4 regions of the Hymenobacter sp. AT01-02 genome follow, and region 4 is predicted to be linked to each of the others. Evidence: riboswitches for the same ligand, from Rfam matches in the RefSeq annotation. Region 4 holds a riboswitch; each other region holds the start of a gene.
The links. Region 4 has a riboswitch for S-adenosylmethionine ahead of VI25_RS11590 (O-acetylhomoserine aminocarboxypropyltransferase/cysteine synthase family protein). Riboswitches for the same ligand answer to the same signal wherever they lie in the genome.
Positions count from the first base shown of each region.

Region 1: another riboswitch for S-adenosylmethionine. It lies ahead of VI25_RS28320 (amino acid permease); the one in region 4 lies ahead of VI25_RS11590 (O-acetylhomoserine aminocarboxypropyltransferase/cysteine synthase family protein).
Region 2: another riboswitch for S-adenosylmethionine. It lies ahead of VI25_RS05890 (phosphoadenylyl-sulfate reductase); the one in region 4 lies ahead of VI25_RS11590 (O-acetylhomoserine aminocarboxypropyltransferase/cysteine synthase family protein).
Region 3: another riboswitch for S-adenosylmethionine. It lies ahead of VI25_RS03985 (RimK family alpha-L-glutamate ligase); the one in region 4 lies ahead of VI25_RS11590 (O-acetylhomoserine aminocarboxypropyltransferase/cysteine synthase family protein).

Region 1 covers NZ_JZIR02000014.1:227,441-235,143, reverse strand. The annotation lists gene VI25_RS05960 (Gfo/Idh/MocA family protein) at 174-1,091, shown strand; gene VI25_RS27625 (hypothetical protein) at 1,082-1,204, shown strand; gene VI25_RS05955 (EcsC family protein) at 1,249-1,980, shown strand; gene VI25_RS05950 (TIGR02117 family protein) at 2,068-2,754, opposite strand; SAM riboswitch class I at 3,066-3,158, shown strand; gene VI25_RS28320 (amino acid permease) at 3,503-4,330, shown strand; partial or broken gene VI25_RS28315 (APC family permease) at 4,228-4,788, shown strand; gene VI25_RS28310 (amino acid permease C-terminal domain-containing protein) at 4,825-4,959, shown strand; gene VI25_RS05940 (CPBP family intramembrane glutamic endopeptidase) at 5,088-5,993, shown strand; gene VI25_RS05935 (TSUP family transporter) at 6,058-7,584, opposite strand.
Region 2 covers NZ_JZIR02000014.1:211,304-219,006, forward strand. The annotation lists gene VI25_RS05875 (hypothetical protein) at 1-802, shown strand, start outside; gene VI25_RS05880 (DUF7033 domain-containing protein) at 915-2,264, shown strand; gene VI25_RS05885 (lipopolysaccharide biosynthesis protein) at 2,312-3,793, shown strand; SAM riboswitch class I at 4,141-4,232, shown strand; gene VI25_RS05890 (phosphoadenylyl-sulfate reductase) at 4,572-5,351, shown strand; gene cysD (sulfate adenylyltransferase subunit CysD) at 5,408-6,319, shown strand; gene VI25_RS05900 (sulfate adenylyltransferase subunit 1) at 6,414-7,700, shown strand.
Region 3 covers NZ_JZIR02000010.1:77,701-85,403, reverse strand. The annotation lists gene VI25_RS03990 (LLM class flavin-dependent oxidoreductase) at 1-917, opposite strand, end outside; gene VI25_RS03985 (RimK family alpha-L-glutamate ligase) at 914-1,918, opposite strand; SAM riboswitch class I at 2,291-2,382, opposite strand; gene VI25_RS03980 (hypothetical protein) at 2,696-3,085, shown strand; gene VI25_RS03975 (hypothetical protein) at 3,156-3,503, opposite strand; gene uvsE (UV DNA damage repair endonuclease UvsE) at 3,549-4,466, opposite strand; gene VI25_RS03965 (carboxypeptidase-like regulatory domain-containing protein) at 4,591-5,256, opposite strand; gene VI25_RS03960 (hypothetical protein) at 5,459-6,100, opposite strand; gene VI25_RS03955 (metallophosphoesterase) at 6,257-7,504, opposite strand; gene radC (RadC family protein) at 7,618-7,703, shown strand, end outside.
Region 4 covers NZ_JZIR02000028.1:193,677-201,379, forward strand. The annotation lists gene metX (homoserine O-acetyltransferase MetX) at 1-506, opposite strand, end outside; partial or broken gene VI25_RS11590 (O-acetylhomoserine aminocarboxypropyltransferase/cysteine synthase family protein) at 711-2,095, opposite strand; SAM riboswitch class I at 2,475-2,588, opposite strand; gene VI25_RS23375 (LysM peptidoglycan-binding domain-containing protein) at 2,937-3,245, opposite strand; gene VI25_RS11600 (lipocalin family protein) at 3,460-3,876, shown strand; gene VI25_RS11605 (hypothetical protein) at 4,124-4,501, shown strand; gene VI25_RS11610 (T9SS type A sorting domain-containing protein) at 4,552-7,002, shown strand; gene VI25_RS11615 (erythromycin esterase family protein) at 7,061-7,703, shown strand, end outside.

The sequences.
Region 1 (7,703 bases), on a different contig from region 4:
GAACAATAGCAACTTCAATGAGCTAAAGCGGCTGCTCTAGCCCCAACTGCCGCCGCAATTTGTGCCCCTCAAAAAGCCCGTAGCCCTCAAAAAGGAGCTACGGGCTTTGTTTTGTAAGAAACAAACGCAGTTTTTTCTGAGCTTGCGGCGTGCTATCCCAACCCGCTTCTTCTGTGTCTGCCAGTGCTGCCGTACGTTTTGCTATCTGTGGGATAGGGCATATTGGCCGTCGTCACGCTGCTTTGGTTTCTCGCCATCCTGGTGCGCAGCTCGTTGCTCTTATTGATGTGAAAGCGGAGCTAGCCCCCGCACTGGCAGTTGAGTTTCCTGGCATACCCTTCTTCACGTCTTTGGAGGACTACCTGCAATGTGGTGGGTACGAGGCTGATATTCTAACTATAGCTACACCAAATTACCAGCATGCGCTACAAGCTATAGCTGGCCTACGGCATGGGATGCACGTAGTGGTCGAGAAGCCCATTGCCCTGCACAAGCACGATGCGGAGGCTATTGTGCACACGGCTTTGCAAACGGGGCGCTTGGTATTTGGCGTCATGCAAAATCGATACTCACCGCCGGCTGCCTGGCTTAAGCAAGTGGTGGTGGAAGGACGGCTGGGCCAGGTGTATTTGGTGCAAATCAATTGCTTCTGGAACCGCGACGCTCGCTACTACCAGGCTGGCGGCTGGAAGGGCCGCCAGCAGCAAGATGGCGGTACCTTATTCACGCAGTTTAGTCACTTCGTCGATTTGTTGTACTGGGTGTTCGGCGACATTACCAATATTTCCGCCCGCTTCCGCGACTTCAACCACGCCAGCATCACCGACTTTGAGGATAGTGGTCTGGTCACTTTTGACTTAGTGCGCGGTGGTAGCGGCACGCTACAGTACAGCACTTCCGTGTGGGACCGGAATCTGGAAAGCTCCCTTACCGTGGTGGCAGAAAACGGCAGCCTTCGTCTTGGAGGGCAATACATGGACAAGGTAGAGTACTGCCATATAAAGGATTATCAACTGCCCCAACTACCGCCCACCAACCTGCCAACGACTACGGTCCGTATCAGGGTAGTGCTGCTAATCACGTGCAGGTAATTGACAACGTGGTAGAGACCGTGCAAAAGCGCAGCTTCGCTACTACCAATGCCCTGGAAGGAATGAAAGTGGTAGAAATAATTGAGCGAATCTATAGTTTGCGCCATCTATAGGGCCACTTGGGCAACGGGTTACGCTGTAGATGCATCTTGCACGTATGAATTCCTCCGACCAAGATGCCTACGCCGAGTTGCAAGACTGGCAACGCAAAATGCAGCAACGCCCGTCCATGCTGAACCGGCTGGCGCGCCGCCTGCAAGCGAGGCTGAATGCGCTACTGCCCGAGAAAGTACACGCGGCCATCACCACCGCTATCAAACAGATGGTGCGCGGAGTGTTGTTTGGCTCCGGGTACATTACGCGCCGGCCCCTGGCCGATGCTACCTTGCAAGCCCGAGAAGTGGCCGTGCGCACTAGTGTGCGCAATTATCGTAATACGGCTGCGGCTGAAGGGGCCGTAACTGGGGCCGGCGGGTTCTTGCTGGGCCTCGCCGATTTTCCGCTGCTATTGGGCATCAAGCTGAAACTGCTTTACGATGTAGCTGCCCTCTACGGCCACGATGTGCAAGACTATACTGAGCGCCTGTACCTATTGCACATCTTTCAGCTGGCTTTCAGCAGCCAGCATACCCGCAATGAGGTGTATCAGCGCTTAGCCAATTGGGAGACCTACCGCCATACCTTGCCCCAAGATGTAAACGAGTTTGACTGGCGCACCTTTCAGCAGGAATACCGGGACTACATCGACTTAGCCAAAATGGCTCAGCTAGTACCCGTAATTGGGGCGGCCGTGGGAGCCGTTGCCAACTACCGCCTGTTGGAGCAGCTCGGCACTACAGCTATGAACTGCTACCGCATGCGCTATTTCAACACTGACTCATCAGTTTGATTTGTGCCAAGTGCATTAGCTGAATACTGAAAAGAGGGCGGATAATCAGTACCACCTCGTGCAGTAAACAGTAGTAGGAAAAGCGCTTTAACGGTATTGATAGAAGATGCCTGTGTCGAAGGGAGTCCAGAGGCTGGCTTTTTGTCCGCAATACTTAAGCGCATCGTTCGCCCAGGTATTGCAGGTATAGAACCAGCCGTAGGTGCGGTGGGCCTCGTAGAAAGAGTCATCGGAGCCGTAGCTATGACCGGGAATATAAATAGGCTGGCCCTGTTCGTCGTAGCGGAAGCTCTCCTGAATGTAGCGAATGAGCTTCTGGTAGTCGACGTGGCTAATACTGATTTTTATGCAATCCTCGCTCTCCTGCATGTCCTGGTAGAAGGTAGTGTGCATGGCGGAGGTGCCCAAGTAAAACATGGCTACGAAGGCGGTGCTGGCTTTAAGCTCTGCCCAAGTGGGTGTATCGAGGTAGAAACCCTTGTCGCCCCAGCCAAACCCAATGTAGCGCATGCCAGGGGTCTTGGATTTGGTGTTAGCTAACAGAATAGTCTCGCTCCAATCAATGTAGGGTGTACAGATGGGTACCACAATATCGGTGTGCACACCATTGGAAAAGATGTAAATATCGAGGTCCTCCCGCGGATCGGTGCTGGCTTTGGGTACCGTAATGCGCGACAGTACAGCGGCAGCTGTGAGGTAGAGGCCGAGGGCGCCGCCCACAGAACCGGCCACGTAGCCGGTTGCTTTCAGGGCTTTCTGAATTCCTGAGTTCATGTAAAAGAGGCAACGGTGGGAGGGCTGCTGCATGCTTGCAGCCACCACAAGAAAGAACGTAGGCGCAAGTACGAACCCATTGACGTACGGTTTGACTTTTCTCCGCACTTTTCTGTCTGCTTTCGCGGGCTCTACGATAAACCAAAAGAGCGGCAACGCCCCTAAGCCTAGATAGTGAGTTGAGAGAAGAGTGCCTTTGGCTAGCTGCGGTAGGTAAACCGGGGGCACGACCGACTAGTTGCCGAGCTGCTTGCAGGACCACGAAGCGGCCCTTACCTTTGTTCCATCAATTCTTTCTAGCCAAAGGATTGTTTTTATACAGAGGCGCTGAGAGACAGGCTCTACGACGCGTCGGCAACCATCCGCAACTGCCGGAACGGTGCCAATTCCTGACCATATAAAAACAACGTACCGTGGTGCTTCGCTTCCGCTCCCTCAACTATCCTGTAGTTTTTGCTGCTTCTCTCCGTATTGCAGTCGGCGCGCGGCAGTGTAGTTGGGAAAGATGTTGTTGCTGTTGAAGCCCCAAGGCAATGCTGGTGGCGCGCGGCGTAGCTAGCTGCTGGTGCTGCGGATTTTCGCTTTTTCCTTATCAGTTCTTTCATTGCCTGGTGCGGCGTAGCCGCAAACGCTACGCGTGCATACTGCGCTGCAAAGGCCTAGTATAAACCGCTAGGAGCTGTTGTGCGCCTAGGCTAGAAATAACTGAATTTCTCACTCTTAGCCAATCCAGAGTTGGCGCTATATCATGCTCAGAAAATCCTTGGAACTGCTACGGCAGGAGGCGGCCGAAACGGGCGCCAACACGCTTAAACGAAGCCTCAATGGCTTCAACCTTATTGCCATTGGTATTGGGGTAATTATTGGTGCGGGCTTATTCTCGCTCACGGGTATTGCGGCCGCCAACAATGCGGGCCCGGCCGTTACGCTCTCGTTTGTGGTGGCAGCCGTGGGGTGCGCTTTTTCGGCCCTGTGCTACGCCGAGTTTGCCTCTATGGTCCCGGTAAGCGGCTCGGCGTATACCTACGCCTACGCCACCATGGGCGAGCTATTTGCCTGGATTATTGGGTGGGACCTGGTGCTGGAGTATTCCGTGGGCGCGGCTACGGTAGCCATCAGTTGGTCGCAGTACTTGCTGAAGTTCCTGGGCAAGTACGGTATCCACTTGCCGCCCCAGCTGGTGACGTCGCCATTTGAAACCTCCACGCTGGCAGATGGTAGCGTAGTGCATGGCTTTGTAAACGTGCCCGCTATGCTTATTGTGTTAGCTATTACGCTCATCATCATTCGTGGTACCCAAGGCTCGGCGTGGTTTAATGCGCTAGTAGTCACCTTGAAGGTGGCCGTCGTGCTTGTGTTCATTGCCTTGGGCTGGCAGTACATTGACCCCGCCAACTACCAGCCTACATTCCGCAGAATACCGGCACGTTCGGGGAGTTTGGGTGGAGCGGCATCCTGCGGGGAGCCGGGGTTGTATTCTTCGTATTCATTGGCTTCGATATTGTGGCTACCATGGCCCAGGAAACCAAGAACCCCCAGCGTAACATGCCCATTGGTATTATCGGCTCCCTGCTGATTTGCACAGTGCTATTCGTGCTGTTTGGCCACGTCATGACGGGGTTGGCCAACTACACCGAGTTCAAGAACAGCGCCGCGCCAGTAGCCATTGCCATTGAAAAAACGCCCTACGCCTGGCTGTCCTCGGCCGTAATTCTGGCTATTATCATCGGCTATACGTCCGTGATTCTGGTGGACTTGCTGGGGCAGAGCCGCGTGTTCTTTTCCATGGCCAAAGACGGGTTGCTACCGCCTGTGTTTGCGCGCATCCACGAGCAGTTCCGCACGCCCTTGCAGTCCAACTTGCTGCTTGGCTTGTTCATTGCCTTGTTTGCCGGCTTCGTGCCTATTTCAGTGGTAGGGGAGATGACCAGCATCGGCACCCTGCTGGCCTTTGTAATGGTATGCTTGGGCGTGCTCATTATGCGCAAACGGGAGCCCAACGCTCCTCGCGGCTTCCGTACTCCATTGGTGCCGCTCGTCCCCATTCTGGGCATTCTGACCTGCTTGGTAATGATGGTGTCCTTACCTTGGGAAACATGGTTGCGTCTTGCCCTGTGGCTGGCCATCGGGCTGGCTATCTACTTCGGCTACGGTCGTAAGCACAGTAAACTGGGCCGGCAGCAAGCTCAGCGCCAGGTTGGGTAGCCCTTCAGCTTCAACCTACTATATTTAGTACCACAGCCAGCCGACGCTACTGCTTCGGCTGGCTGTTTTTTATGCCGTTGTTTGGCTAGATTTGGTGCATTAGGTATTCTTACTTCTCGCCATTATACGTGGAAAATAATTTGTTGGAAGCCTCCGCTAGCCCGCTGGCAACGCCAGTGCGCGCCTACCCCACATTGAAGGAAAGCTGGGGTGCTCTGGGGTGGTTCTTGTTAGCCATCGGAGCGGTGGGCCTCCCCGTAATGCTTCTTGCTCAGAACGTGGCGCATGCTTCAAAGCCCGTAGTTGGCATGGTCATGACCTTGGCTACAAACCTGGCTTTTCTGGGCTTACTACGCTGGAAAGCAGGCAAACGGTGGCGCCCCTTGCAGTTTGCCGGCCGCGAGCAAGTATGGTTGTATGCATTGCTTCCAGTGCTGGTCCTTGCTATGCTCGGCGTGCTGTCAGTTGTGCAGCTACTAGGGCTTCCAGATTTGGCTAGTAACTACTTCAAGGAATTGGTTCGGACGCCCGTAGTTGCCTTTCTGCTGGGTGTCGTTATTGCGCCCGTGCTAGAGGAATTGGTGTTTCGAGGCGTGATACTACAAGGCCTGCTCCGCGCCTATAAGCCCTGGATAGCCATTGGACAGTCGGCGTTGCTATTTGGGATAATCCACTTCAACCCAGCGCAGAGCATCAATGCCGCTCTTATCGGGATGCTGTTAGGCTGGCTTTATTACCGCACCCGTTCCTTATGGCTGTGCATGACGGTGCATGCGCTCAACAACCTAGTAGCTTTCGGGTCTATGCTTACCGAAGATGGAAAGAGCACTGACTCCCCAGAAGCTATGCTGCTTAAGTGGCCTTTCGCGTACGCAGGCCTCGTATTGCTGAGCGGATTCGTACTCATACTTATTCTACGGCGGGTGCAGCAGACTACTACCCCACTGACTACTGACGAGGAGCCACAGGCGCCCCTTACGCCACCAATAGCACTGTCTCCAACTACCTATAATGACCGTTCTAGGGCGGTATGAGGTTATAGCCAAAAAAGCCCGAAAAAACACTTTTTCGGGGCTTTTTTGCCTTGTATAGGTGCTACTACAGCAGGTAAGTCATGACCACCTTTCGAAGCGCCCACAAGCTCCAAATAATCACCATGGAGCCAACGCCCACAAACATCCAGCGCACAGGAATACGCCCAGCTAGGCGGGCAGCTAGGGGAGAAGCGGCCACGCCTCCCACAATCAGCCCCAGGATAATTTGCCAGTGCGAGATGCCCAGAGTAGCGAAAAAGGTAACGGCACTGGCAAAGGTTACGAAGAACTCAGTGACGCTAACGGAGCCGATTACGTACTGCGGAGTGCGTCCGCCCGCAATGAGCGTGCTGGTTACTAGCGGGCCCCAGCCACCCCCACCGAAGGAGTCGAGGAAGCCACCAACCGCAGCCAGCAGCCCCAGCTTCTTGTGCTTTTTGCGCGGTGCAGGCTTTGAGAAAGCCTTTGAAATAATGCGAATACCCAGCAGCAGCAGGTACACGGCTAGGAAGGGTTTCACGTAGCCAGCGTAGGTTTCGCCAAACTTGGAAAGCAGGAAAGCCCCCGTAACGGCTCCTAGAATCCCCGGAATAAGTAGCACTTTAAACAAGCGCTTATTCACGTTGCCGAAGCGGTAATGATGATAGCCCGAGGCCCCGCTGGCAAACATTTCAGCCGTGTGAATGCTGGCACTCACGGCGGCGGGGGTGATGTTCAGGCTCATGAGGCTGATGGCCGTGACTACCCCGTATCCCATGCCCAAGAGCCCATCCACAATCTGGGCACCAAAGCCGATGGCCACGAAAATCCAAAACATTTCAGCATTGGATGCCGCGTGCCACACCTGCTGCCAGGTAAAGTAGAAGGAAAGAATATTAAGCACCAGCATTGCGGCAAAGGCCACCAGGGCCGCCGTAGCCCGGCGGCGCCACCGCGCCGCCGCCGGCGACTCATAGGCTGGCCCTCCCGCTAGCTCAGCCGTCACGGCGTTGAGGGATTTTACCTTATGCGCAAAATCACCCCCCACTTGCTCCCGAATAATAGACATGCGCTGTAGTACATCATGCAACTCGTTGGGAAGGGCAATGGTCAGCATCTCGCGCAGGCGCTTAGAGATAGTCGGCGACTTGCCATTGGTGCTGATGGCAATTTTCAAGTCGCCTTTCTGCACAATGGAGCCCAGGTAAAAGTCGCAGGCTTCGGGCGTATCGGCCACGTTGCAGAGCAGGCGCTGGCGCGTAGCATCAGTCCTGATGCGAAGATTGAGTTCCTTGTCGTTGGTAGCTACCACCACAATATCGTGGCCCACTAAGTCAGTGGTTTGGTAGGCCTGCTCGCGGAGCTGCACGGCCGGGTGGCGCTCGGCCAGGACTTTCAGCTCTGGCGAGAAGTAGGTGGCTACCACCGTCACGGCAGTGGCCGGACTATTAGCCAGCATAGCCGAAAGTTTCTCGAAACCTACGACCCCGCCCCCCACTAGCAGCACGTGCAGCTGCTCCAGCTTGAGGAAAACCGGAAACAAGCGGTTTGCCCCGTTCGGGGCAGACGGCGGCGGTTCCGGTTGGGGTAGCAATTCGTTGGAAGAAGGCATGATGGTTGGGGGTAGGAGCTAGTAACGAGGGTAAGATACACTTCCTCGGCCAAGCTACGCGTGCCAAAAGTGCGTTAGAAGGGCTAAAAAGCCCCCGCGCACGTATTCTGGTTACTCTG
Region 2 (7,703 bases), on a different contig from region 4:
GCGCCATTACCAGCCCCGGGCCATTGTATTCGCCAACGACCACAACGACGACGCCCGCGCCCTGCTGCTGGCCGCTCGGGCCTGTGGAGTGCCCACGGCCTACGTACAACATGCCAGTGTGAGCACCAACTTTCCCCCGCTCGGTTTTGATTTGAACCTGCTGGAAGGCCAAGACGCGCTGGATAAGTACCGGCAGTGTGGCCCCATTGCAGGCCGAACTGAACTGGTAGGCATGCCCAAGGCCGATGCTTTTCTAGCTACCAAAAACCAGAATCCCACTGTGCGCGGGGTGGCCGTGGCTATCAACATGCTGGATAACATGCAGGCCATAGCCACAACGTTGGCTCATGTGCTAACTACATTCCCAGCCCTCACCTTTACCCTACGCCCTCACCCCGGCGACGCGCGCGACTTCTCCTTCCTGCGCGCTCAGCATCCCCAACTGCACTTTTCAGATGCTCGCCAGGAAAATGTGTTTGCGTTTCTGCTACGTCATGATGCCTTACTTGCGGGGGATACGAGTACGCATCTGGAGGCCACCCTACTCAACTTAGCCAGTATATACTTCCGCTTCGGTGACCATGGTGTAGCAGAGGACTACTACGGATACGTGGCACATGGCCTTATTGGGCGGGCGCACACCCTAGCCGAGCTTACCGAGCAGTTGCAGCAGTACTCCCAGCATAAGCCTGCCGATTTGTACCGCCGGGCAGCTTACTATAACGCTACGCTGGGTACTCCCGATGAAGGCCACAGCCAGGAGCGGGCAGTCCGGCTGCTTCAGGAATGGCTGGGATACTAGCCGATCAGAATAGTACGGCCAGCAGCTACGAACTAGGCTTGCGATAAACGCGGAAGTGTGCTTTAGAACTTACTTTGCCGCTATGACTGCCCCGCCGTTTCCTTGTTATCCCATGCCGGTTTCCCCCGAAATACGGTTGACCTACGTACTACAGCACTTCTGGCAGGCCTACGAGACGGTGCCGCCAGTTTCTATTGGCTACCCTAGTCACCAGCCTCAGATTGAAGTAGCCGAGGCATCAGGCCCTTTCTTTGAGCAGCAGCACCCCTATCCTCCCGCCCCAACGTGGCGGCAGTGGCAAGGCCGTACTATTCCCTTCTTTTTCGATTCCGCGCCGGACAATCCATTGATTGAGTGGCGCCCCAATGGCCAGGCCATTATTTATGCCGACATTATTTCTGCCGCGTTCTATTTGCTCAGCGGCTGGCAAGAGTACTTCTCGGAAGAGCGGGACCAGCACGGCCGCTTTCCTTACTCGGCTAGCGTGCAGCACCGCTACAATTTCGTAACTATTCCGGTTGTCAACTACTATTTCGACGTGCTGAAGACTGCCGTAGAGCACGCCATCGGCCAGCCGCTACGGCTGCGCCGTTGGGCTGGCAAGGCTACCTGGGCGTGTTGTATCACCCACGATATTGACAACCTGTACAGCGCCTGGAAAGCGCCTGCTAAAGCCGCCCTGCGGCAGGGCAACCTGCGGCACTTTGGCCGGCAGCTATGGCAGCACTTTACTACCCATGATACCTGGGACAACCTAAGCCAAGTACAGCAAAAGGTAGCTGAATACGGGGCCAAAAGCACTTTCTTCTTTCTACCAGAATATCGCAAGGCCGCCAACGGTACGCCCAATGCTGACTACAACATTCAGAAAGTGTGGGCCCACGCGGCAACGGCCATTGGCAGTGCCGAAGTTGGCCTACATGCCAGTGTGGGTACAAACACACAGGGTGGACAGCTAAAAGAGGAAGGCCACCGGCTGCAACGTCTTAGAAACGGCGTGAAGGCCGATGGCATCAGGTTTCACTACTTGAGTTGGGAGCCACGTATCACCCCTGGCCTGCTCGATGAGTTGTTGTACACGTATGACTCTACCCTCGGGTTTGCCGAGCATTTCGGGTTTCGCAACAGCTACTGCCTGCCCTTTCATCCGTTCAATTTTCAGCAAAGGAACGCCTTCCTATTCCTCGAGATTCCGCTCAACGTGATGGATGCAACCCTTCATCACCCACGCTACCTACAGCTAGCCCCTGAGGAAATAGCGCCGGCTCTGACGCCCATGCTCCAGGAGATTGAGCGGTTTGGGGGCGTGTGCACGGTACTGTGGCACAATGAAAACTTTGACCCCGCCAACACCCACAACGGCCCGCAAGAGTTCCATACCCTTATGCAGTACCTTTGCAGCCGTAATCCGGCCTTTCTTCACGGCCAAGATATTGTTTTGCACCTGGAGGCGGAGAAGTAACTATCCCGCTTCAGCCTGCGCTACTTCTCACTTTTCATTTTTCCAGATTGGGTATTGTTCAGCGGCAAGGGCTACGTAACACTATTATTTCCTACATCGGGCTGGCGCTGGGCTTTATAAACACGGCTCTAGTGCTGCCCAAATTCTTGGAGCCACAGCAGCTTGGCCTCACGGGCACACTAGCATCCATTGCTACCATCTATGCTCAGGTAGCCGCCTTTGGTTTCGCCAGCGTGGGCATTCGCTTCTTTCCGTACTTCCGCAACCGGGAGGCCGGCCACCACGGATTTTTACCGCTGCTGCTTGGCATTCCGCTGCTAGGTTTTTTGGTGGTAACGGCTCTTTACTTTGCCGGCGAGCCACTGATGCTGCACTGGTACGCTAAGGATGCCAACGCGCTAGCCCCTTACTACGCTTGGGGAGCGGTGCTGGCCTTGTTCACGCTGCTGTACTCTATCCAAGATGCTTACCTCAAGGCCTTGTATCACACGGCTTTTTCTTCCTTCGTGCAAGATATTCTCTTGCGGCTACTGATAGTCGGGGGGGCACTACTATACGCCCAAGGATACCTCTCGTTTCATGGATACGTACTGTGGTTTGTGGAGGTAAACAGCGGAATTGCTCTGCTCTTGGCGGGCTACGTTGCTGCTATTGGCGAACTACATATGCGGCCCACACGGGCTGTGCTGGCCGTACGCCCCCTGCGAGAACTCCTGAGCGTTGGGGGGTTTACGTTGTTGAGCAGCCTATCCGGAGCCATCATCATGTATATTGATACGCTCATGGTCGGCGCCCAGGTAAACCTAGCGGCCGCAGGTATTTACCAAGTAGCATTCAACATTAGCACGGCGCTGGCCATTCCGGCCCGCTCCCTCAACAAGATTGCTTTTCCCCTGCTAGCCGATTATTGGAAGCAGCAAGATTTGGATCGAATGGCTGACTTCTACCGTCGCACCACCCGGCTCAACACGTTGCTGGGCTGCTTTCTGGCGCTGGGCATTGGCCTCAACCTCGACTTCATTTATTCGCTCATGAAAGCTCGCTACGCAGAAGGCACCATAGTTGTGCTCCTGCTACTAGGTAGCCGGCTGTTTGATGGCATTACGGGGGTCAACGGGCTGATTGTGGTTACCTCTCCGCGCTACCGCTACGACCTGATTTTCAATACGTCCTTAGCCGTACTTACTATCATGCTGAATACGCTTTTGATTCCGCGGATGGGCATTTCGGGTGCGGCGGTGGCGGCGGCAGTAGCGCAGGTCAGTATCAACTTGGCGCGTACCTGGTTTGTGTGGCACAGCTATGGCATGCAACCCTTCACTTGGCGTATTCCACTTATTCTACTCATTGCCGCCCTAGCCGCAGCCACAGCATGGCTGGTGCCCACGTTTCCATCTTTGCTGGTTACTACGCTGGTGCGCTCTGTGATGCTTACTGCCGTCTATGGAGGACTCACCCTGCTTACCGGCACGGCCCCCGAAGCCACGCAACTGCTACGCACCCTTCTAGCTCGCTTAGCCCGGCGTTGACATAGCATCGTTTTTCTTTGAAAAATTCAATCCAATAGCCATTAGTGGTTAGCAGCTACTTTAGTTACTGAATGGCTAATCTGAGCTTTATACAGTAAGAAAACAACCCTTATTTAGGACAGTTGTCTTTCTCAATCACCAGACATACAACTAAATACCTGCTTGTAACAAACCAGATTAAAAATTATTATCGAACGATAGTTTTCATATAAGTAAGTGATAATGCCAAAATCCTGTTTTCAGGATTTTGCTTTTTTGGACAAATACTTCTTGCCAAAAGAAAATTTGGAACTATTCAAGCTCCGTTCCTATTTTTGCGGTACCAATTCTTTACCACCAAAGGATTGTTTTTATACAGAGGCGTGGAGAGACAGGCTCTACGAAACGCCGGCAACCCTCAGAGTATCTGAAACGGTGCCAAGTCCTGACCATATAAAAACAACAAGCCGTGAACTTCTTCAACTGCACCCTCGCCGCATCTACTACTCGCATTGCTGTACAGCATGGATGTTGTAGCATGATGGAAATGGCCGTCTGTACCGAGCGGGCCATGCAGTGCTGTTGTTAGTATCTCACGCGTAGTTCCTTTTTGGTTTGCGTGCTGCTTGAAACACTTAGGCCCCTTTATTGGTCACTAGGTTTCTTTCCTACACGCGCCGCCGTTTTGCCCGGTAGTAGTTCAGCTGGTCACGCATAGCGCCTCGCTTCAACACCAGGGCAATTTCCGGCCGGACCCTTGCCCCGACCGGCAAGTTTTTCTCCTAGAACACGTCTATTTATGTCCGCAGCTTCTACTGCGCAGGCCGTTCCGAACTTGGACGCCTTGCGCTTACCGCTGACGCAAGCTTCTGCCCTTGAGCGCCTCCGCTTAGTAGCAGAGCATTTTCCCGGCACAGCGGTTTTTTCTACTTCGTTTGGTTTAGAAGATCAAATCATAAGTCATTTGATCTTCAGCAACGACCTTCCTATTCGGGTGTTTACGCTGGATACCGGCCGTAACTTCCAGGAGACCTATTCTACTTGGAACAAAACCCTGATCAAGTATCAGAAGCCCATTGAGGTATTCTTTCCCCGCCAGGAAAGCGTGCAGGAGCTTATGCTTGCCAAAGGGCCCAACAGCTTCTACGAAAGCGTTGACAACCGCAAGGAGTGCTGCTTTATCCGCAAAGTAGAGCCCTTGAACCGGGCGCTAGCGGGGCAGCAAGCCTGGGTAACGGGTATCCGGGCTGAGCAGTCGCAAAACCGCCAAACCATGGACCCGGTGGAGTGGGATGCAGCGCACCAGCTCACGAAGGTGCACCCTCTGTTCGACTGGACGTGGGAGCAAGCGGTGGAGTTTGCCCGCGCAAACAGCATTCCCGTAAACCCGCTGCACCAGCAGGGTTTTGTGAGCATTGGGTGCGCGCCGTGCACCCGTGCCATTCGTCCCGGCGAGGACTTCCGCGCTGGCCGGTGGTGGTGGGAGGACCTGTCCGCTAAGGAATGCGGCTTGCACACCACGGCCCACCACGATGGCCCCGACCCCGTGGTAGAGCCCGTACCCTCCCCTTCCCATTAGTAACCTTCTACGGCCAGTCGGCCCTCTTTGTAGCCGACCTACACGCCCAACTAAATATGAGTACCCCCCAATTTGATTACCTCGACCGGCTGGAAGCCGAAGCTATCCACATCCTGCGGGAAGTAGCGGGCCAGTTTGAACGCCCCGCGCTGCTGTTCTCAGGTGGCAAAGACTCTATTGTACTGACGCGCTTGGCAGAAAAGGCGTTTCGTCCGGGTCGGTTTCCTTTTCCACTGGTGCATGTAGATACGGGCCACAACTTCCCCGAGGTGCTGGCTTACCGCGACGAGTTGGCGGCCCGTTTGGGCGAGAAGCTAATTGTGCGTAAGGTGGAAGACACCATTAAGCGGCAGCGTCTGCGGGAGCCGGGCGGTAAGTTTCCGAGCCGTAACCCCTTGCAGACGTACACTCTGCTAGAAGTAATTGAGGAGTTTGAGTTTGACGCTTGCATTGGCGGGGCCCGCCGCGACGAGGAGAAGGCCCGGGCCAAGGAGCGCATCTTCTCGGTGCGGGACGAGTTTGGCCAGTGGGACCCCAAACGCCAGCGCCCCGAGCTGTGGAACGTGTACAACGGCCGTATTCAGAAAGGCGAGAACGTGCGCGTGTTCCCCATTTCCAACTGGACGGAGCTGGACGTGTGGCGCTACATTCAGCGCGAGAATATTCAGCTTCCCGATATCTACTTCGGCCACGAGCGCACCTGCGTAGTGCTGCCTTCCGGCCAACTTCTGGGCCTTTCGGAGCACCTGCGCCTTGATGACGACGATGAGATTGTGACCCGACAGGTGCGCTTCCGCACCGTGGGCGACTCTACCTGCACAGCGGCGGTAGAAAGTGATGCCGCCACGGTGGAGGACATCATTCAGGACTTGCTACTAGCCAAAGTAAGCGAACGGGGTGCCACCCGCCTCGACGATAATATCTCGGAGGCGGGCATGGAAGACCGTAAGCGCAACGGCTATTTCTAAGCGGTGAAATTGTGAGCGGGAGGCGACAAGCAAGCAAAGCCGACCGCCTCTTCTCAACAAAAAGCACCATTTCACCACTGTACAATTTCACCTCATGGACCTTCTCCGTTTTATTACCTGCGGCAGCGTCGACGATGGCAAGAGCACGCTCATCGGCCGCCTTTTATATGATTCCGAATCGGTTTCGCTTGACGTGCTGGCAGCCCTGGAAAAGCGCCAAGCTTCCAATGGTACCGTTGACCTAGCCCTCCTCACTGACGGCCTGCGGGCCGAGCGGGAACAGGGCATTACCATCGACGTAGCCTACAAGTACTTCACTACCCCGCGCCGTAAGTTCATCATTACCGATGCACCAGGCCACGTGCAGTACACCCGCAACATGGTGACGGGCGCCTCCAATGCCGACCTAGCCATTGTGCTGGTCGATGCGCGCCAGGGAGTAATTGAGCAAACCCGCCGCCATACCTTGATTGCCGCTCTCTTGGGCATCCGTCACTTTGTACTGGCCGTGAACAAGATGGACTTAGTTGGGTACGATCAGGCGGTATTCGATCAGATTGCAACCGACTACGCCGACCTGACCAACCACTTCCACTTGCCAGCGGCCGTGGCCATTCCGCTCAGCGCGCTGCAAGGCGACAACGTGGTGACGCCCTCCACGCACATGCCATGGTACACCGGCACCAACCTGCTGGCGCACTTGGAAAGCGTGCCGGGCTCGGAGGAAAAAGCAGCCGATCCTCGCTTCCAGGTGCAATACGTTATCCGGCCTCAGACACCCGAGCTACCCGACTACCGGGGCTACGCCGGTCAGATCCAGAGTGGTCAGTATCGGCGGGGCGACCGGATATTGGTGCTGCCCTCGGGCCTGGAGTCGGAGATTGAAGCCCTTGAGGTCAATCAGCAGGAAGTAGAGTCCGCTTCGGCCCCGCAGGCCGTTGTTATTCGCCTGCGCGATGACGTAGATGTGAGCCGTGGTGACACCATTGTACCCGTGGCGCATCAGCCTACGAGCACGCGTGAACTGGAAGCTACCCTGTGCTGGATGAGCGAGCAGCCGCTGGCTCCTGGTCGTAAGCTGCTGCTCCAACACCACACGGCCCTCGTGAAAGCGGCGGTTCCTACTATCCTCTACAAGGTGAACGTGCAGACGTTTGAGCACATCGCCGCCGACACGGCTCAACTTAACGACATCGTCCGGGTGCGCATCAAAACCGCCCTGCCTCTGGCTGTTGACAACTACCAGGACAACCGGGCTACCGGTTCCTTTATTCTGGTAGATGAAGTCAGCGGCGATACGGTAGCTGCCGGCCTGGTAGAAGCTGCCAACTCCGAGTACTTCACGGCACCCATAGCGCCGCCGGTGGTCTTTTCTATCTAGCCA
Region 3 (7,703 bases), on a different contig from region 4:
CGCTCCGCTACCTGGTCGGGGGTGCCGGTGAGGCCTGACCGAAGGCCACGGTTCGATACCGAGTAGTCTTGCAGAGAAACCTGGTTTTCGAGCTGCGTACCGGCCAGCCACTGCTGGTAGTTCTTGTAGCCAGCCGCCGAGCCTTGCACGTTGGTAATACGCTCCAGCTCCTTTTTCACTTCCTGCTCCGTGTTGCGCACAATGGAGTAGGCGGCCACGCCAAACTTCATGGGTGGCAGGCCTAGTTTTTCCCGGCGCTGGCTCAGGTCCTGAATGCGGCGGCCAATAGCCTCCGGCTCGTCGCCGTGCATTACGTAGCCGTCGCATTGCGCCGCAATAAGGTTCTTGGCCGCTTCCGACTCGCCGCCGGCGTAAATGAACGGTCGGGGGCGCGACACGGGCTTGGGCTGCAAAATAGAGTCGGTTACTTTGTAGAACTTGCCCTCGAAGGTGAAATGATCTTGCTTCCACAGGTTGTCTACCACGTGCAGCCACTCGGCAGTGCGGGCGTAACGGTCGTCGTGCTGCTCAAAGTGCACGCCGTACTTCTTCGCCTCATCCTGCCACCACGATGATACCACGTTCAGCGACAACCGGCCGCCGCTGATGTGGTCGATGTTGGCGGCTTGCTTGGCCAGCAACGCCGGTGAGTGGAAAGTAGGCCGCACGGCCACCATCAGCTCAATCTTCTTGGTGACGGCTGCCAGGGCTGCCGCCGTGCTCCACGCATCCAGGGAAGGCGCTTCCTCACCCTTGATGTCGTTGAGATTCAACTCCGCAATGAGCGACAGGTCATAGCCCAGGTCTTCACTGCGCTGGGCCAACGTTTTTACGTAGTCCCAATCGGCGCGCATGTTCTCGTCTTCTACGTTGCGCAGCCACCCCCCAAAAACGGGCATCCAATATCCGTATCTCATACAAAAGCAACGTGTTGAGCGGCAGGATGCGAAGCCGCGTTGGTGCGAGCCAGCAGTTCCGTTTCTAGGTAGTCAACGAAGCGCGCGTAGGGGTCAAAACCGACCACGTTCACGGCGTCGGCCACGAAGTTGGAGAGGGCGTTGATGTCATAGAACAGCACGTCGCCGTTACGGTCATCAATCAGGTATTCAATGCCACCCACGTCGATTTTAGCGGCGGCCACAATGCGCTCCACGGCCTCAATTACATCGGCTGGCGGAGTGAAGGCTTCCACCTGAATTCCCTTTTTGGGTGCCTCCGTCAGGCAGAACTCGGCCGATTGCTCCTCCGGAATCTGGCAGATTTCGGCCGGGCACAGGTTAAAGCTTTCCCCAGTGGTATACACTTTCATAGCGTATAGGAACTTGCCGTTGAGCGTTTCTACACGATGAATATTGCCGCCGCGGGGCGTCACGTACTCCTGCACTAGTGCCGTCTGGTCGATGCCCAGGTCGATCTGATTAGCTTCCACGGCCGCCTGTACGCCCTCAATGGTATCGAAGCGGATAATGCCCGCGCCGCTACCACCAATGTTCACTTTCACCACAATGGGGAATTGTAGCTGCTGGGCCGCATCGGCAATGCGCGAAGCGTGGTTTACTACAAACGACTTCGGGTACTTCAGGCCCAGTGAGGCAAACAAGGAAAGCTGCCGGGCCTTGTTGGTTTCGATGCTGGTAGCCACTGACCCATTGATGATGCGCACGCCTAGGCGCTCTAGGTGAGTAGCAAAACCAGCCGTGTGGAAAATGCCCTGCCCATGCCCGCGCAGGTAGGCCGATGAACTCATGCGGTTCACTACCAGCGAGTAGCGGCTTTCCGTTTCCGAAGGATCGTAGAGGTGATGGGCGGCGTCAATTTTCTCGTAGGGCAGGCCCCGGCGGTCTAGCTCGGCAAACAGCGGCTTAAACCACTCGGGGTGCTCATAGTAAATGCCAATAGGCTTCAATTGCTGTGACATGTGCAAGAGAGGAAAGAAATGAAGTAATTCAGACAGGCAAGGTGCGGTATAAGCAACCTCGTTTTGTAAGCGGGCGAGGCAGTACGCCACGCCGCACGGCGGGAAGTGCCGGAGTGCCGCACAGCCCCGGGCGCTACTAGCAGGTGGCTAGCGTGGCCCGCAGGGCAAAGCACAAGTGGCACCCACAAAGCCGATAATATTATCGGCGAGGGCGAAAGAGAAGGCAGGGATGAAAGTGAACTAGCACCAACAACAGGCTGCTACCGGAAGCCAACACGCCGACGAACTGCGCACAAGGCAACAGGACCCACGGAGAGCAGAAGAGGCAAAACGGAGAGCAGCGAAGGTGTTGGCTAAAGCCACGGCTTGTTGTTTTTATATGGTCAGGACTTGGCACCGTTTCAGATACTCTGAGGGTTGCCGGCGTTTCGTAGAGCCTGTCTCTCCACGCCTCTGTATAAAAACAATCCTTTGGTCAGAAAGAATTGATACTGCAAAGGTATAGCAGCATTACCCACAAAGCCAAGAGTTACTAAACGGCTAGCAGACCAAGGCCTTGCCTCACTGAGCAGCCACCTTCTCTACATGCCTCGTGCAGAGCTTGTACACAGACAATTACGATGCGGTATAGGGTGAAGTGTGCAATATATAATCAATTGAATATCAAAAAATTATACAATGCGCTTGTGGTCGAGCTGCTAGCGTATCCGTATACAGTATGGTGCCCCGTCAGAGCGGCATCTCTATTCCTGTTCATTCATCCACGCCTTCTTTTCCATGAAATTCCATCAGCTTTTATTCGCCGCTACCTTCGTACTAAGCGCCGCTACGGCTACGCAAGCCCAAACTACTCCCACCTCTACTCAGTACGGTGGAGCCGTCAACCAGACTCGTGTACCACCCGTGAATCCCGCTAATCCGGTCACTAATCCCGGCACCATCGACCAGCGGACTCCAACTACCGCGTCGCCCACGCAATCAGGTGTGATGGGTACTATTGACCAAAATCCGGCTACGGTGCCCATGCGCACTACCCCTGTAGAAAACGAGCGGAGTATACGCTTGGAAACACCTGCTACTGCTCCTGGTACGCGCCGCACTACCACACCACAGGGGACCTTACGCCGCACCACGCCTGCTACCAATACTACTACGCCTCGACCATAGCACGTAACGCTAACAAACAGAAAAAGGCCCCGTACTGATAGTGCGGGCCTTTTCTGTAGTAAGAAGTAAGTTATTGCGCTTCTTCAAGTTGGCCTCCAGCCCGAAGTAGCGAATCGGCTAGTGCCGTGAGAGAAGCACGCAACTCGCTAGGGGCGCTGGCTGCCGCTTGGGAGGTTTGGCTACCGAGCATGCTGAGCGAAGCGCCAATAGCACGAGCATCCATTCCGGCGGAGCCCATGCTAAGCAAAGACTCCAGGTTGCCTAGTTCGCGGCTGATGTCTTGCAAGGCAGGCTCGCCACTTTGCAGCAATTCTTGCTTCCAGGTTCCGGCATTTTCAATGGCGGTGCTGAGCGGAATGCTGGTCAGGCCGTTTTGGAGTGCGTGCGTTGTTGTGGTAAGAAGGTCGGTAGTAGCCATGAGGGAGGAGAAAAAGGTAGGGTGGTGATAGAAGGTAGGGCAGCGTTATTCGGTGGTGGCCCCAGCCAGAATGGCAATGCGTCCTACATCGCGCAGGATGCCACAAGCCCGCTGCGCACTGGCTTCCTTGTCTTTTATTTCCAGCATGATGTCTACGTCCAGGTCGCCCACATCCACCAAGAAATTGCGGAACAAATCCTCTTCAAGAGTAGCGGTATGCTTGCCTTTTCGCTCGCCCAGCGCTTGGGAGCTATAGTCCATCATCATCACGCCGTCGCGTTCAGGGTGCCAGGTAGCAGCCGCTAGGCGCAGTGCTTCCATCATCGGCTCCCCGTGGTTAAGGCACTCGTGATGAAAATTGTCGAAAAGGATAGGAATACCCACGGCCGCGTGCACCCGCAAGCAATCTTGCAGGCTAAACAGCCGGTCGTCGTTTTCGATAACTAGGCGGGCCGTTACGGCCGCAGGCAGGCGGCGGTACGTATCGATAAAGCGCGATATGGCCAGCTCCCGGTCCCCGTAGAGGCCCCCCACGTGAATCTGAAGCTTGTGGGTGCTATCGAGGCCCATCAGGTCCAGCATCGAGCCCTGGTACACCAGTTCTTGAATGCTACGCTCCACAATGCCCGCGTCGGGGGAGTTCAGAACCACAAACTGGTCGGGGTGGAAAGACACGCGCATGTGGTGGGCTTTGATGTAGTCGCCTACTGCCCGGAATTCGTCGGCAAAGCGTGTCTGCCACGGAAACACATTGACGGGGTGGGAGCCAAAGGGAACTATGCCCGACCCAATGCGGAAGAAGAGCAGGCCTTGAGCCACGTTGAACTGCAAAATGCGCAGTAAGCAGCCTAGGTTATTGGCTACGGCCAGCTCTACTCGTTCATCCGAGTACGAAGCCAACCGGAAAGTGCTGGTAGCGGTGCAGTCCAAGGACTCATTCACGCAAGGATATCCGATTCTCATACCCTGACTTACGAGAGAACGAGTGAAAGGATAAACCCAGGACTAGATGTAGTAGTGCTTTGCCGGATACGCGCGTGTACTCACGCGGTAGGCATACTAGTACAGAACTCAACAGGGCTGCTTTTTACTCCTCATACCCGCGGTTGTCCTTGAAGTTTTTGTTGTACTTCAGCCGAGCTTTGCGGGCCCGTTCGGCGGCTTCTTCGGCCCTGATTTCTTCCATCTTCCGGCGCTGCTTGCCCTCGCGCGAGAATTGCTCATACAGCAGACTCACGGGGCTAGCGAGGTTAGGAGTAGGAGCCTTGGGCGCAGCCGAATCGACGGGGAACAAGGGCTTGGGGGCCGGTGGGCGCTTCACGGCGCTGGTGGGTGCGGTGCTAGGCCGCTTGATATTGCGTAAGGCCCGGTTGATGGTAGCCCGGTCGGGGCGGCCTTCCTGCACGCGCACCTCACCCAGCCGGATGGTGTCTTGCTGGAGCTTGATCTGCACGATAAACTGCGACAGTCCCGTGCCCCCCAAAGGCATCCGTTGGGCCTTAAAGCCCACAGCCCGGAAAATAAGCGTGTCGGTATTGTTGGCTGAGATGCTAAAGTCGCCCTCATTGTTGGCTACTACCCCGCGGCTGGTGCGCTGAATTACCACCGAGGCGCCTGGAATAGGCTTGCGGGTGCTGGCATCCGACACCGAGCCGGTAACGCGTACCTGCGCCGCTGCGGTCCCGGCACACAGTACCAGCACAAACAAGACAAACCAACGGGCCAACAAGAAATCAGGCAAGCGAAACATCATGAGCGTAACAAACTAACGCACTTAAGTTGGGAAAAGTCGCGCAAACCTTTCGGGGGCCGCATTGAATCGACGGATTAACGCAAAAGGGAGACAAAAAAAGCCCGCATCGTTGCAGATGCGGGCTTTTTCTAGAAGCTACAAAGTGGGTATAAGCACGCTGCTTACTTGATTACCGATTTTTCGCCGTCAGCGGGCTTGGCCTTCATGGTGCCATCATCAGCATCGAGCTTGGCTTTATTGCCTCAGCATCTTTGATTTTTACGTCGCCGTCGCGCTTAATTTTCATCTTACCGCCATCGGCGCTGCCTTGCATGCCGGAGCTCATGCTGCTACCCGCCGAGCTGCTCATGGTTGAGTTGCCGGTGCCGGATGAGTCCATGCTCATGTCAGAAGACGAAGCCGATATGGCATCATCGTCCATATACCGGTCGTCCATGTATTCCGTCCGGCTCGATTCGTAGGCGGAGTACTGGGTAGGGTCGGTGAAGATAGACTTGAACTCCGTGTCGGAGCTGGCGTACGCATCGCGCATGGCCGCCGCCCTACCCGCCGTATCACTAGCATACTGCTGTTGCAACTCGCCCAGGCGTTTGCCCCGGTTGATGTAGGCCGTGCGTACTTTTTCGCGGGTAGCCTCGTCAAACTTCATCTTGGCGGCCATATCGGCGGCCATGCGGTCGGCGCGGCGCTGAATGGCATCATCAGAGTACGACGTGGACGTGGTAGTCGTGGTAGTGGTAGTCGCAGCGCCGTCGGTAGTAGCGGTATCCGCTGTTTTGTCTTGCGAGCAAGATGCCATCGTGAGGCCCACGGCGCACGAGAGCAGGAACAAGGTCTTTTTCATGATAATCGGAGGTTGAGAGAGGGTGGAGGGAGAGAGAATAATGGCAGCTATACGCTTCAGCTATATAGCTGGTTACCTACCGATAACCTCATTCAACAAAAAGGCCACCTGTTACTAGCAGGTGGCCTTTTAGAGGTTGTCAATACGCGTTTACGGCTAGGCTCGGCGTAGTTCTAGTACCGTTATTTCGGGCAAGAAACCTACCCGGCCATGGTAGCCGATAAAGCCCAGTCCAGCATTTACATATAAGTACTGTTTGCCGCGTTGGTATAGGCCTGCCCACTGCTTATAGGCGTATTGCACGGGGCTCCATTTCAGGAAGGGCAGGTTCACCCCAAACTGCATACCGTGGGTGTGGCCCGAAAGCGTGAGGTCAATATCGGGGTACTCATGCACCTGGCCATCCCAGTGAGAGGGGTCGTGGGAAAGCAGGATCTTGAAGGGCACCGTGGGGTCGGCGGCGGCGTGGGCCTTGTCTAGCTTGCCGTACTGCGCGAAACCCCGAGCACCCCAGTTCTGCACGCCCAGAATGCTGATTTTTTCGCCGTTGCGCTCAAGCGTGCGGGCTTCATCCAGCAGCAGTTCCCAGCCTATTTTAGCGTGGTTTTGCTTGATGCGAGCCAAGTTAGCTTGCTTGGCCGCCAGTCCGCCTTCTTCCATCCAGTTCACATAGTCGGCATAGTCGTGGTTGCCGAGGATGGAGTAGATAGGGTTTTGGGACTTGATGCCCGCCAGGGTGTCAATGTGTTCCTCTACCTCCGTAGCATAGTTGTTCACCAAGTCGCCGGTCATGAACACCAGGTCGGCGTTCTGCTCGTTGATGATTTTTACGGCCCGCTGTAGGGGCTCCTTGGAGTGAAACGAGCCGGTATGCAGATCGGAAATCTGTAGCACCTTGAAGCCATCAAACGAAGCGGGCAGGTTGGGGAAGCGCAGCGTTACGCGCTTCACAGTGTAATCGGTGCCGCCCTTAGCCATACCCCAAATTAGGGACACAAATGGAATGGCACCCAGCACCAACGCCAGCTTGCTTACAAACTCGCTACGCGAAATGGCGGGCCCAGTGCCCGGCGTGGTACTGCGCGAACCAGCCTGAAAAGCCCAGCGTGCTACCCGCACTACATCCTCCAGCAGCAGCGGAATGATGATGACAATCTTGGCGGCAATCATAGCCAGCAGCACACCCCCCAAGTACGACTTAAAGGAAGGGTGCTCGTGCCGGTTGCGCAGGGCCCAGAAGCCCATTACCCACACCACCACCGTTACAACCCAGTACAAAACCGAAAAGAGGCGCCGGGTGCCGGGCGCTGCGTGTTGCAGGGCTGTGCGCACCGCTTGGAAGCCGTACCATTCGCCCACGGCCACCAGCGCAAAAAAGATAAAAGGAAAGACAGTTCTTGACATACGTTGAAGGCAAACCCGCGCGGTGAAAATTGGTTTGGTGCAGCTTGCCGCTGCGGCAGACGCGGATGCGGAGTTTTTGCTTTAAATTCCGGGCGTTACAACAACGGTGCCCCATGCAAGAGTTTGACAATCTGACTGAAAATCTATCCGATGATACTATTCCCCCAGTACCCGCTGCTTACCAAACGCCCCCATCTTT
Region 4 (7,703 bases):
GCCGAATGCCGGGCGTTGGTGGCTAGTAGTACCAGGTTCTCAAAGAGAGAAGGCCGCTGAATGGCCCATTCCACTGCCTGCTGGCCTCCCAAAGAGCCGCCAATAAGCGTATGAACACGGGGTAATGCCAAGTGCTCCCGCAGTGCTTCGTGTGCCGTTACTAAGTCCCGGATGGTAAGCAACGGAAACTCGTGGTAGGCGGCAGTGCCCGTTTCGGGATTTGAAGTGAGCGGGCCAGTGCTGCCGTAGCAGGAGCCTAGTACGTTGGCGCACACCACAAACCAATCAGCGGGGTCGAAGTGGGTGCCAGCACCAAATAGGCCGGGCCACCAGCTTTCTACTTCCGCGTTGGCGGTTAGGGCGTGGCACACCCAAACTACATTGTCGCGGCTAGCATTGAGGCGGCCAAATGTATGGTAGGCCACTTCCACGTGCGACAGAACGGCGCCACTTTCCAGCCGGAGCGGCCGGGGTAGTCGGAATACCTGTTGTTCGGAATCAGCCATGGTAAGCAGTGCAATAGTCGGGTAGAATCCCAGTCCGCGGGCTGAGCTAGTTCTATACCAGCTCAGCCCCGGCTGGGTGCGGGCAGTATCGTCAGCGGCTCCCTCTCTCACAAAAAAGCTGCTGGACTGCCCGCAAACCGCTAGCTGGAGTCTGATGCGCGGCCGCTCTCCTGAACGACCGGCCTCTCAACCCCTCTCTTGGTCTCAGACCTCCAGCGTGGCGGCGTGTTCGAGTTCTGGCTCGGGCAGCAGAGTACCTGTTGTTTCCGTTTGGGCCGGAGTAGCGTTGCGCACCGCTTCAAATGCCTGGGCCAGATCGGCACGGATATCCTCGAAGTGCTCAATGCCAACCGATAGGCGTAGTAGAGTAGGTGTTACCCCGGCAGCGCGCTGTTCCTCTTCGGAGAGCTGCTGGTGGGTAGTAGCCGAGGGCTGAATGATCAGCGTCTTGGAGTCGCCTACGTTAGCTAAGTGGCTTACCAGCTTCAGGTTGTCGATGAATTGGGTAGCCGTTTCCTTATTGCCTTTGATGGCGAAGGTGAGCACGCCGCCCGCACCCCGGGTTAGGTACTTCTGGGCTAGTGGGTAGTAGCGCTGCTTTGCAGGCCGGGGTAGTTTACGGCTTCCACCTGGGGGTGCTGCTCGAGCCAGGTAGCTACGCGCAAGGTATTTTCTACGGTGCGCTCCACCCGTAGGCTTAGCGTCTCCAGGCCTTGCAGCAACAAGAAGGCATTAAATGGGCTCTGCGAAGGACCAAAGTCACGCAGCCCTTCTACCCGGGCCCGAATGATGAAGGCAATGTTGCCGAAGGGGCCATTCTTACCGAATACATCATTGAACACCAAACCGTGGTATCCTTCAGAAGGCTCCGTAAACTGTGGGAACTTGCCGTTGCCAAAGTCATACTTGCCACCGTCTACGATTACCCCACCTACGCTAGTACCATGGCCGCCAATCCACTTAGTAGCCGATTCTACTACAATGTGCGCGCCGTGCTCCAGTGGGCGGAACAGGTAGCCGCCCGCCCCAAAAGTATTGTCTACCACCAAGGGCAGGTCATATTTATTGGCAATGGCCGCAATGCGCTCGAAGTCGGGCACGCTGAAGCTAGGGTTGCCAATGGTTTCGAGGTAGATAGCCTTGGTTTTGTCATCAATCAGGGCTTCGAACTTCTCGGGCTGGTCGCCGTCGGCGAAGCGTACCTCAATACCCAAGCGTTTAAAAGCTACCTTGAACTGGTTGTAAGTGCCGCCATATAAGTGAGTAGTGCTCACAAAGTTGTCGCCCGCCTGTAGGATGTTGTTCAGTGCGATGAACTGAGCTGCCTGCCCCGAGGATACTGCTAGTGCTGCAACTCCACCTTCCAGCGCGGCAATGCGCTGCTCGAACACATCGGTGGTGGGGTTCATCAAGCGAGTATAGATGTTGCCAAATTCCTTCAGCGCAAACAGATTAGCTCCGTGCTCCGCATTTTTGAACACGTAGCTAGTAGTCTGGTGAATGGGTACCGCCCGGGAGCCAGTTACGGGATCAGGCTGCTGGCCGGCGTGGAGTTGGAGCGTCTCGAAGTGGAAGTTTTGGGTCGACATGGCAATGCTGAGTTTAGAGAGTAGCGGGAAGAAGGAGATTCAAATTTGTAGGGGGAAGGGAGCCGCGTAGAAGAGCAGCAGGGCGCAGTAGAGCCAGCAGAACTAAGTGGAAGCTAGCTGGTTGGCTTGCGCAAAGGCTGTGGCGTGCCGCATAAGGGCACCACCAGCAAAGCCAGGGAAAGAGGAGGAGCTAGGTCGCGAAGACTAGGCGACTAGTAGCAGGCGCTGCAACAGCAGCGCATTCGCATTCGGGCAGTAGCTGAGGCCGCAGTGGCGGTGAAAGCAACGCAAGAACCCATCAGCAAGCCGGAGCGCAGCGTGGCGGCCGGGGCAGATGGGTGAATAAGGGCGAAAGCGAATAGATTTTCCATGGTACTCTGAGTTATATGCCCCTTCGGCGGAAGCCGGGTCGGGCAGGAATTGGCACCTTTCGCGCGGTCGATGGTTGCCAGTGGGTCACGGAGCCTGTTCTCTCGCCACTTCTGTATAAATCCTATGAAAACTTCTCTGCCGCTAGCAGAGGAGTACCGTGTTGGTATTGCAAATGTATGGCAGTGGTTTTGACATATGCAACACTTAGGTGAAAAAAATATTTTCTACTCGTGGCTGCCTCACTATACCACGATTAGGCTATATATGTGCTTGTGCCAGCGTGTTACGTGCCTGTTTGGGCGGCTGTGGAACAGTGCTCCACTAGTTGATAAAGAAAATAGTCGTTGACTTGGCCAGCAGATTATAGCACGGACAACGATTTTTCTACCACCCAGATAGGCGCCAGAGTACAAAAAAAGCCATCCTGCACAGGATGGCTTTTTAGGACATTACTAAGAGAAAGGCTTGCTTACAGCTTCGGCAGCGTAAGTACTTGGCCCACCTCAATGCGGTCAGGATTAGAACCGATAGTTGCTTTGTTGGCATCATAAATCTGGTGCCATTTGGCGGCGTCGCCGTAGTGATTTTTGGCAATCTTAGAAAGCGAGTCGCCACTTACTACGGTATACGTATCGCCAGCGGCTGCGGTGGGGGCAGCAGGCTTGGCCGCGTTACCAGCGTTGCCGAAGAAATCGGTGGCCCCACCAGCGGCGGGTTTTGCAGCAGGTTGAACAGGTTTTTTATCGCCGTCGTTGGAAAGAAAATCAAACAGTCCCATAGTAGTAGGTAATTAAAAGTGAGGGGGAAAGCACCGAGTATCAGGTGGATGATTGGCGCTGTAGGCTTCTTACGCCGGGCTTGCAATTAGGTTGTACGTAGTATAAACTCAACAGTACATACCAGAACATCTTGCAACAACCCGCCGTAAGAAGCGCAAGTTGGGCCCTAGCCCAGCGGTTACATCTGTATTCTCCAACCAACTCCCTACTCCCATGAAAACCCAATTCACTCCCCTCCGCTACCTTGCTAGCCTGCTCGTCCTCATGGCATTGTTCATGGCTTCTTGCGGTAGCAAAGAAGGTAAAGTAGAAGGCGTAAACATGCTGTATGGCACCGAAAGCAAAACCTGGAAAACCGATAAAGAGCTCAGCTCCACCGGTGATAAGGTAAAGCAAACTGATGCGCAGGAAGACGACCGTATTCAGTTCTTTGCCAATGGCCAGTATAATATGACCTCGGTTGCAGGTGCGGTAAACGGCAAATACACGTTCGACCAAGCAGGTAAGAAAATCACTATGACCCCCGACGGTGCCGCTGAAAGCAACACCTTTGATGTCGTAACTCTGACGGATGATAAGCTGACGCTCAAAGCTCCTACCGGTGCTGAACTACGGCTCGAGAAAGAGTAATTAGAGTACTATTTTGGTGCCATAGCGGCCCTTGTAATGAGAAGGCCTTCTGCTACCAGCAGAAGGCCTTTTGTTTTGCTTGTAGTACACCCGTAAAATTCTGCTTTAGCAACGAAAGCATTCTATTCAACTAGTAGAAGCGCGTGTTAGCAAGGCTTATTGGGAGAGGTATAAGGGAAGTAGCTATCAGGTTGTTATATTGCTGAACCGACTTATTGCTATTCATCTACATTATTGCCTGTTACTCATGAAACAAGTGCTGCTGCTAGCAAGCCTTTTCACCACCTTCTTTATTCAATCAGTAGATAGTTTCGCTCAAACCACAATCGTCAATTACACCTTCAACTCGGGCGCTAGTTATGCAGAGCTTACGCCCGTGCTGGCTCCCAACGTGACGGCTACGGCTTCTTCTACTGAACCCTTCACGACGTTTAATGGCACCGGTACGGGGGCTGCCGCATTCACTGCAACCAGTATTGCGGGGCAGGCATTAGGCATGAATAACTCCAGCGGGAATAACAGCCGGTACTTTGAGTTTACCCTTGGAGGCACTAGCTACCCACTTATTCTTCCTATAAACTCTACTACCAGCAGCAACATCCTGCCAGTGGGGCGCCTACCTTAACGGTATCTTTCAGTACCAACGGCGGCAGTTCGTTTACTGACCTGCCCGCCGTGACGAGTACTGTAGTAAGCAGCTTTACTGAGCACGTCGTGGACTTATCAGGGTATTCTGCTCTCAATAATAAGTCGAATATTATTCTGCGTTTGCTGGCTAGCGGGGCATCTGGTACCAGCACGCTACGCATCGACAACGTGCAGATACAGGCCGTTTCGTCCCTGAATCCCGTGCCGGTACTGACAAGCATTAACCCAACCAGTATAGTGGAGGGCAGCAATGGCTTTGCTCTCACAGTAACCGGAAGCGGATTTTTTGGTGGTAGCACAGTGCAGCTGGACGGAGTTAGCCTAGCCACCACAGTTGTGAGTGCAACGCAGCTAACGGCTAGCGTACCGGCTAGCTCTGTCTCGAAGGCGGGCACTGCCACCATTACGGTAGTCAACCCTGGGCCTGGTGGTGGCACGTCGGGTAGCAGCAGCTTTGTAATATCGCCCGTGGTGCGCTGGGACGGCGGTGCAGGTAGCAGTAGCTGGTTTGATGCTCAGAACTGGGTAGGAGATGCCGTGCCGACTGAAAATGATGATGTGCTCCTCGACCACGCCGTAGTTGCCGGACGCTATACGGTGCTGTTAGTTCCGAGGGGTGCTACGAGCACCACTAGCAGCCCCGCGGTAGGAGTCCGGTCCTTGACGCTCAACCCCGGCGCGGGCGACTCGATTCTCTTTGAGATACCAACGCTCAATACAAACTCGGCGCCCCTGAGTCTTACCCGCAGTAGCGTTACGGAAATAGCATTAGCCGTCCACAGCAAGGCCGTTGTGACAAATGCTAGCGACGTAGGCGTCATTGACGTGGTAGGTGCCAACCCAACTTTCTACCTCTATAATGGGGGCACGTACCGGCATTATACCGACCGACCACACGCAGCATTAGTCGAAAACCTGGCGGCAGTGGTGGGCACCGAGGCCGGTATTTGGGAGTTTCGGGCCAAGAGTCAGTCGAGCGCTACCGTGTCCATTAATGGCCGCACCTATCCTAATCTACTATTCCGCAGTCGGCTGGGGCAAAACGCTATCAACTATACGGGTAGTGGTTCCAGTCCTCTAGTTGTGCGGGGTAAGTTGGTGGTTGGGCCAGGAGCTACGTTCACGGCTTCCACAAATAGTGAGATTCGGGTGGCGGGCGACATTGTGGTGCAAGGTGCGTTCCGGTTTCAGCCGCAAACTAGTGGTACTACCACCGCCCGGCTAGTGCTAAATGGCAGCACGGCCCAGCGTATTAGTGGTGCTGCTTGGGGAGGGCCAGCGTCTAGTGGCAGCTATCTGGGTGCCGATGTGCCGTTGCAGATTACTAACACTAGCGCTGCCGGCGTAACGCTGGCTACTTCCGTGCAGGTAAATAATGTGCTACAGCTCACGGCTGGGCGTCTCACCACCGATGCCACCAACATGCTCACCCTGCTCAACGATGCTACCGGCGGCTCCGATAACAGCTTCGTTAATGGTCCTGTGGCGCGTGTGGCTACTGGCCCCGCCACGCTGGCGTTTCCGTTAGGACGCCCTACCAGCCAAGGTACGGCCTACCGGCCCTTAGTGCTTACTATCACTGCCCTAACGCAAGCCACCGCATTTACGGCAGTGCAAACGGAAGGCAGCTTTGAGCCAGGTTTGCTTACCGGCGACTTGCGGCGCGTGAATCGGGTACGCCATTTTGCCATCAGTGCGGAGCCAAGCTTAGCACCAGGAGCCTTTGCTGGAACAGTTGCGCTGGTATTCGGACCCGATGACCAAGTCAACAATCCGGAAGCTTCCGCGCTGGTAGTAGCCCGCAACAACGGTAGCGGCTGGAGCAGCGTGGGGCGTGGAGGTAGCACTGGCACCGCTACTGCAGGCTCCTACGTTTCGGGTTCGTTGACGTCGGGGCCAATGACGGGGCTAGGCCGGTTTGCGCTGGCTAGCACCGATGCGTCTATCAGTCAAAATCCATTGCCAGTTAGCCTCACCAAATTTGACGCTCAACGCCTAGCATCTGGTGTGCAGGTGCACTGGACTACCGCTACGGAGCAAGCCAACGCCCAATTTGAAGTGCAGCGGCGCACGGCAAACGGGCAGTTTACCACGGTAGCTACCCTGGCCGGGCAAGGAAATAGCGCTGTTGCGCACAACTACACGTGGATGGATGAAACGCGCGAAGGCGGTACCCTGTACTACCGCCTTCGCCAAGTAGATGTAACGGGCACTGCTACTTTCTCTGCCGTGGCGGTAGTAAGTGGGGCTACTGACCTGGCCATTGTGTACCCCAATCCGGTGCAAGACCAACTGACCATTCAGGTCCCTGCGGCACTGCGCTACCAGGTGCTGAACCTCTTGGGACAAGTAGTACTGACTGGAAAGACCCAGCCCGGTACGACTTATCTAAGGGTAGAACACCTACTACCCGGGACCTACTACTTACAGTTTGAAGGCGAAGCAAAGACACGCGGCGTTACTTTTCACAAGCAGTAAGACACCAGCACAGAATCCGTAGCTTACGCTTCATTACTCTATAAAGCAGCTACTTTCTATGGCTAGTGTATACCGCGCACTAAGTAGTGCCTTCCTGTTCCTGCTCATCACCAGCCGGCTGTGGGCCCAACCAAGCAACGCCCCGTTACCCATTCACATTATTCGCAGCGGCGCACCTACTGATTCCAGCTTCGAGGACCTCGCATTTCTACGCGCAGAAATAGGAAATGCCCGCGTGGTAATGCTTGGCGAGCCTACGCACGGGGAGGGGAATGTGACGGAGGCTAAAATCCGGCTGATAAAGTTCTTGCAGCAGCGTATGGGCTTTACTACCGTGGCATTCGAGAGTAGCTTCTACGAGCTAGACAAAGCGCAGCAAGCACTGGAGGCCGGCAAACCCGTGCGTGAAGTAGTGCATAGCAGCGTGTATCCTGTATGGAGTGAGACCCAGGAGTTTCAGGCTATTCTGCCACTTCTGGGAAAGGGTGGCCTCCGGGTAGCTGGCTTCGATTCCCAGTTGGGCGGCCATCAGGATGAGCTGCTAGAAGAGCTTGAAGCTTTCCTGAAGCCTGAAAAAGGTAGTGGAGATATTGCCTATGACTATGTAGATGAGTGCTTGGCTATCATGGGGGAAGTCTTCATTTTTCCGCCGTCTCACCAGATTCTTTTGTTTGATAGGCAAGTAGGAAAAGCGCGTAAGC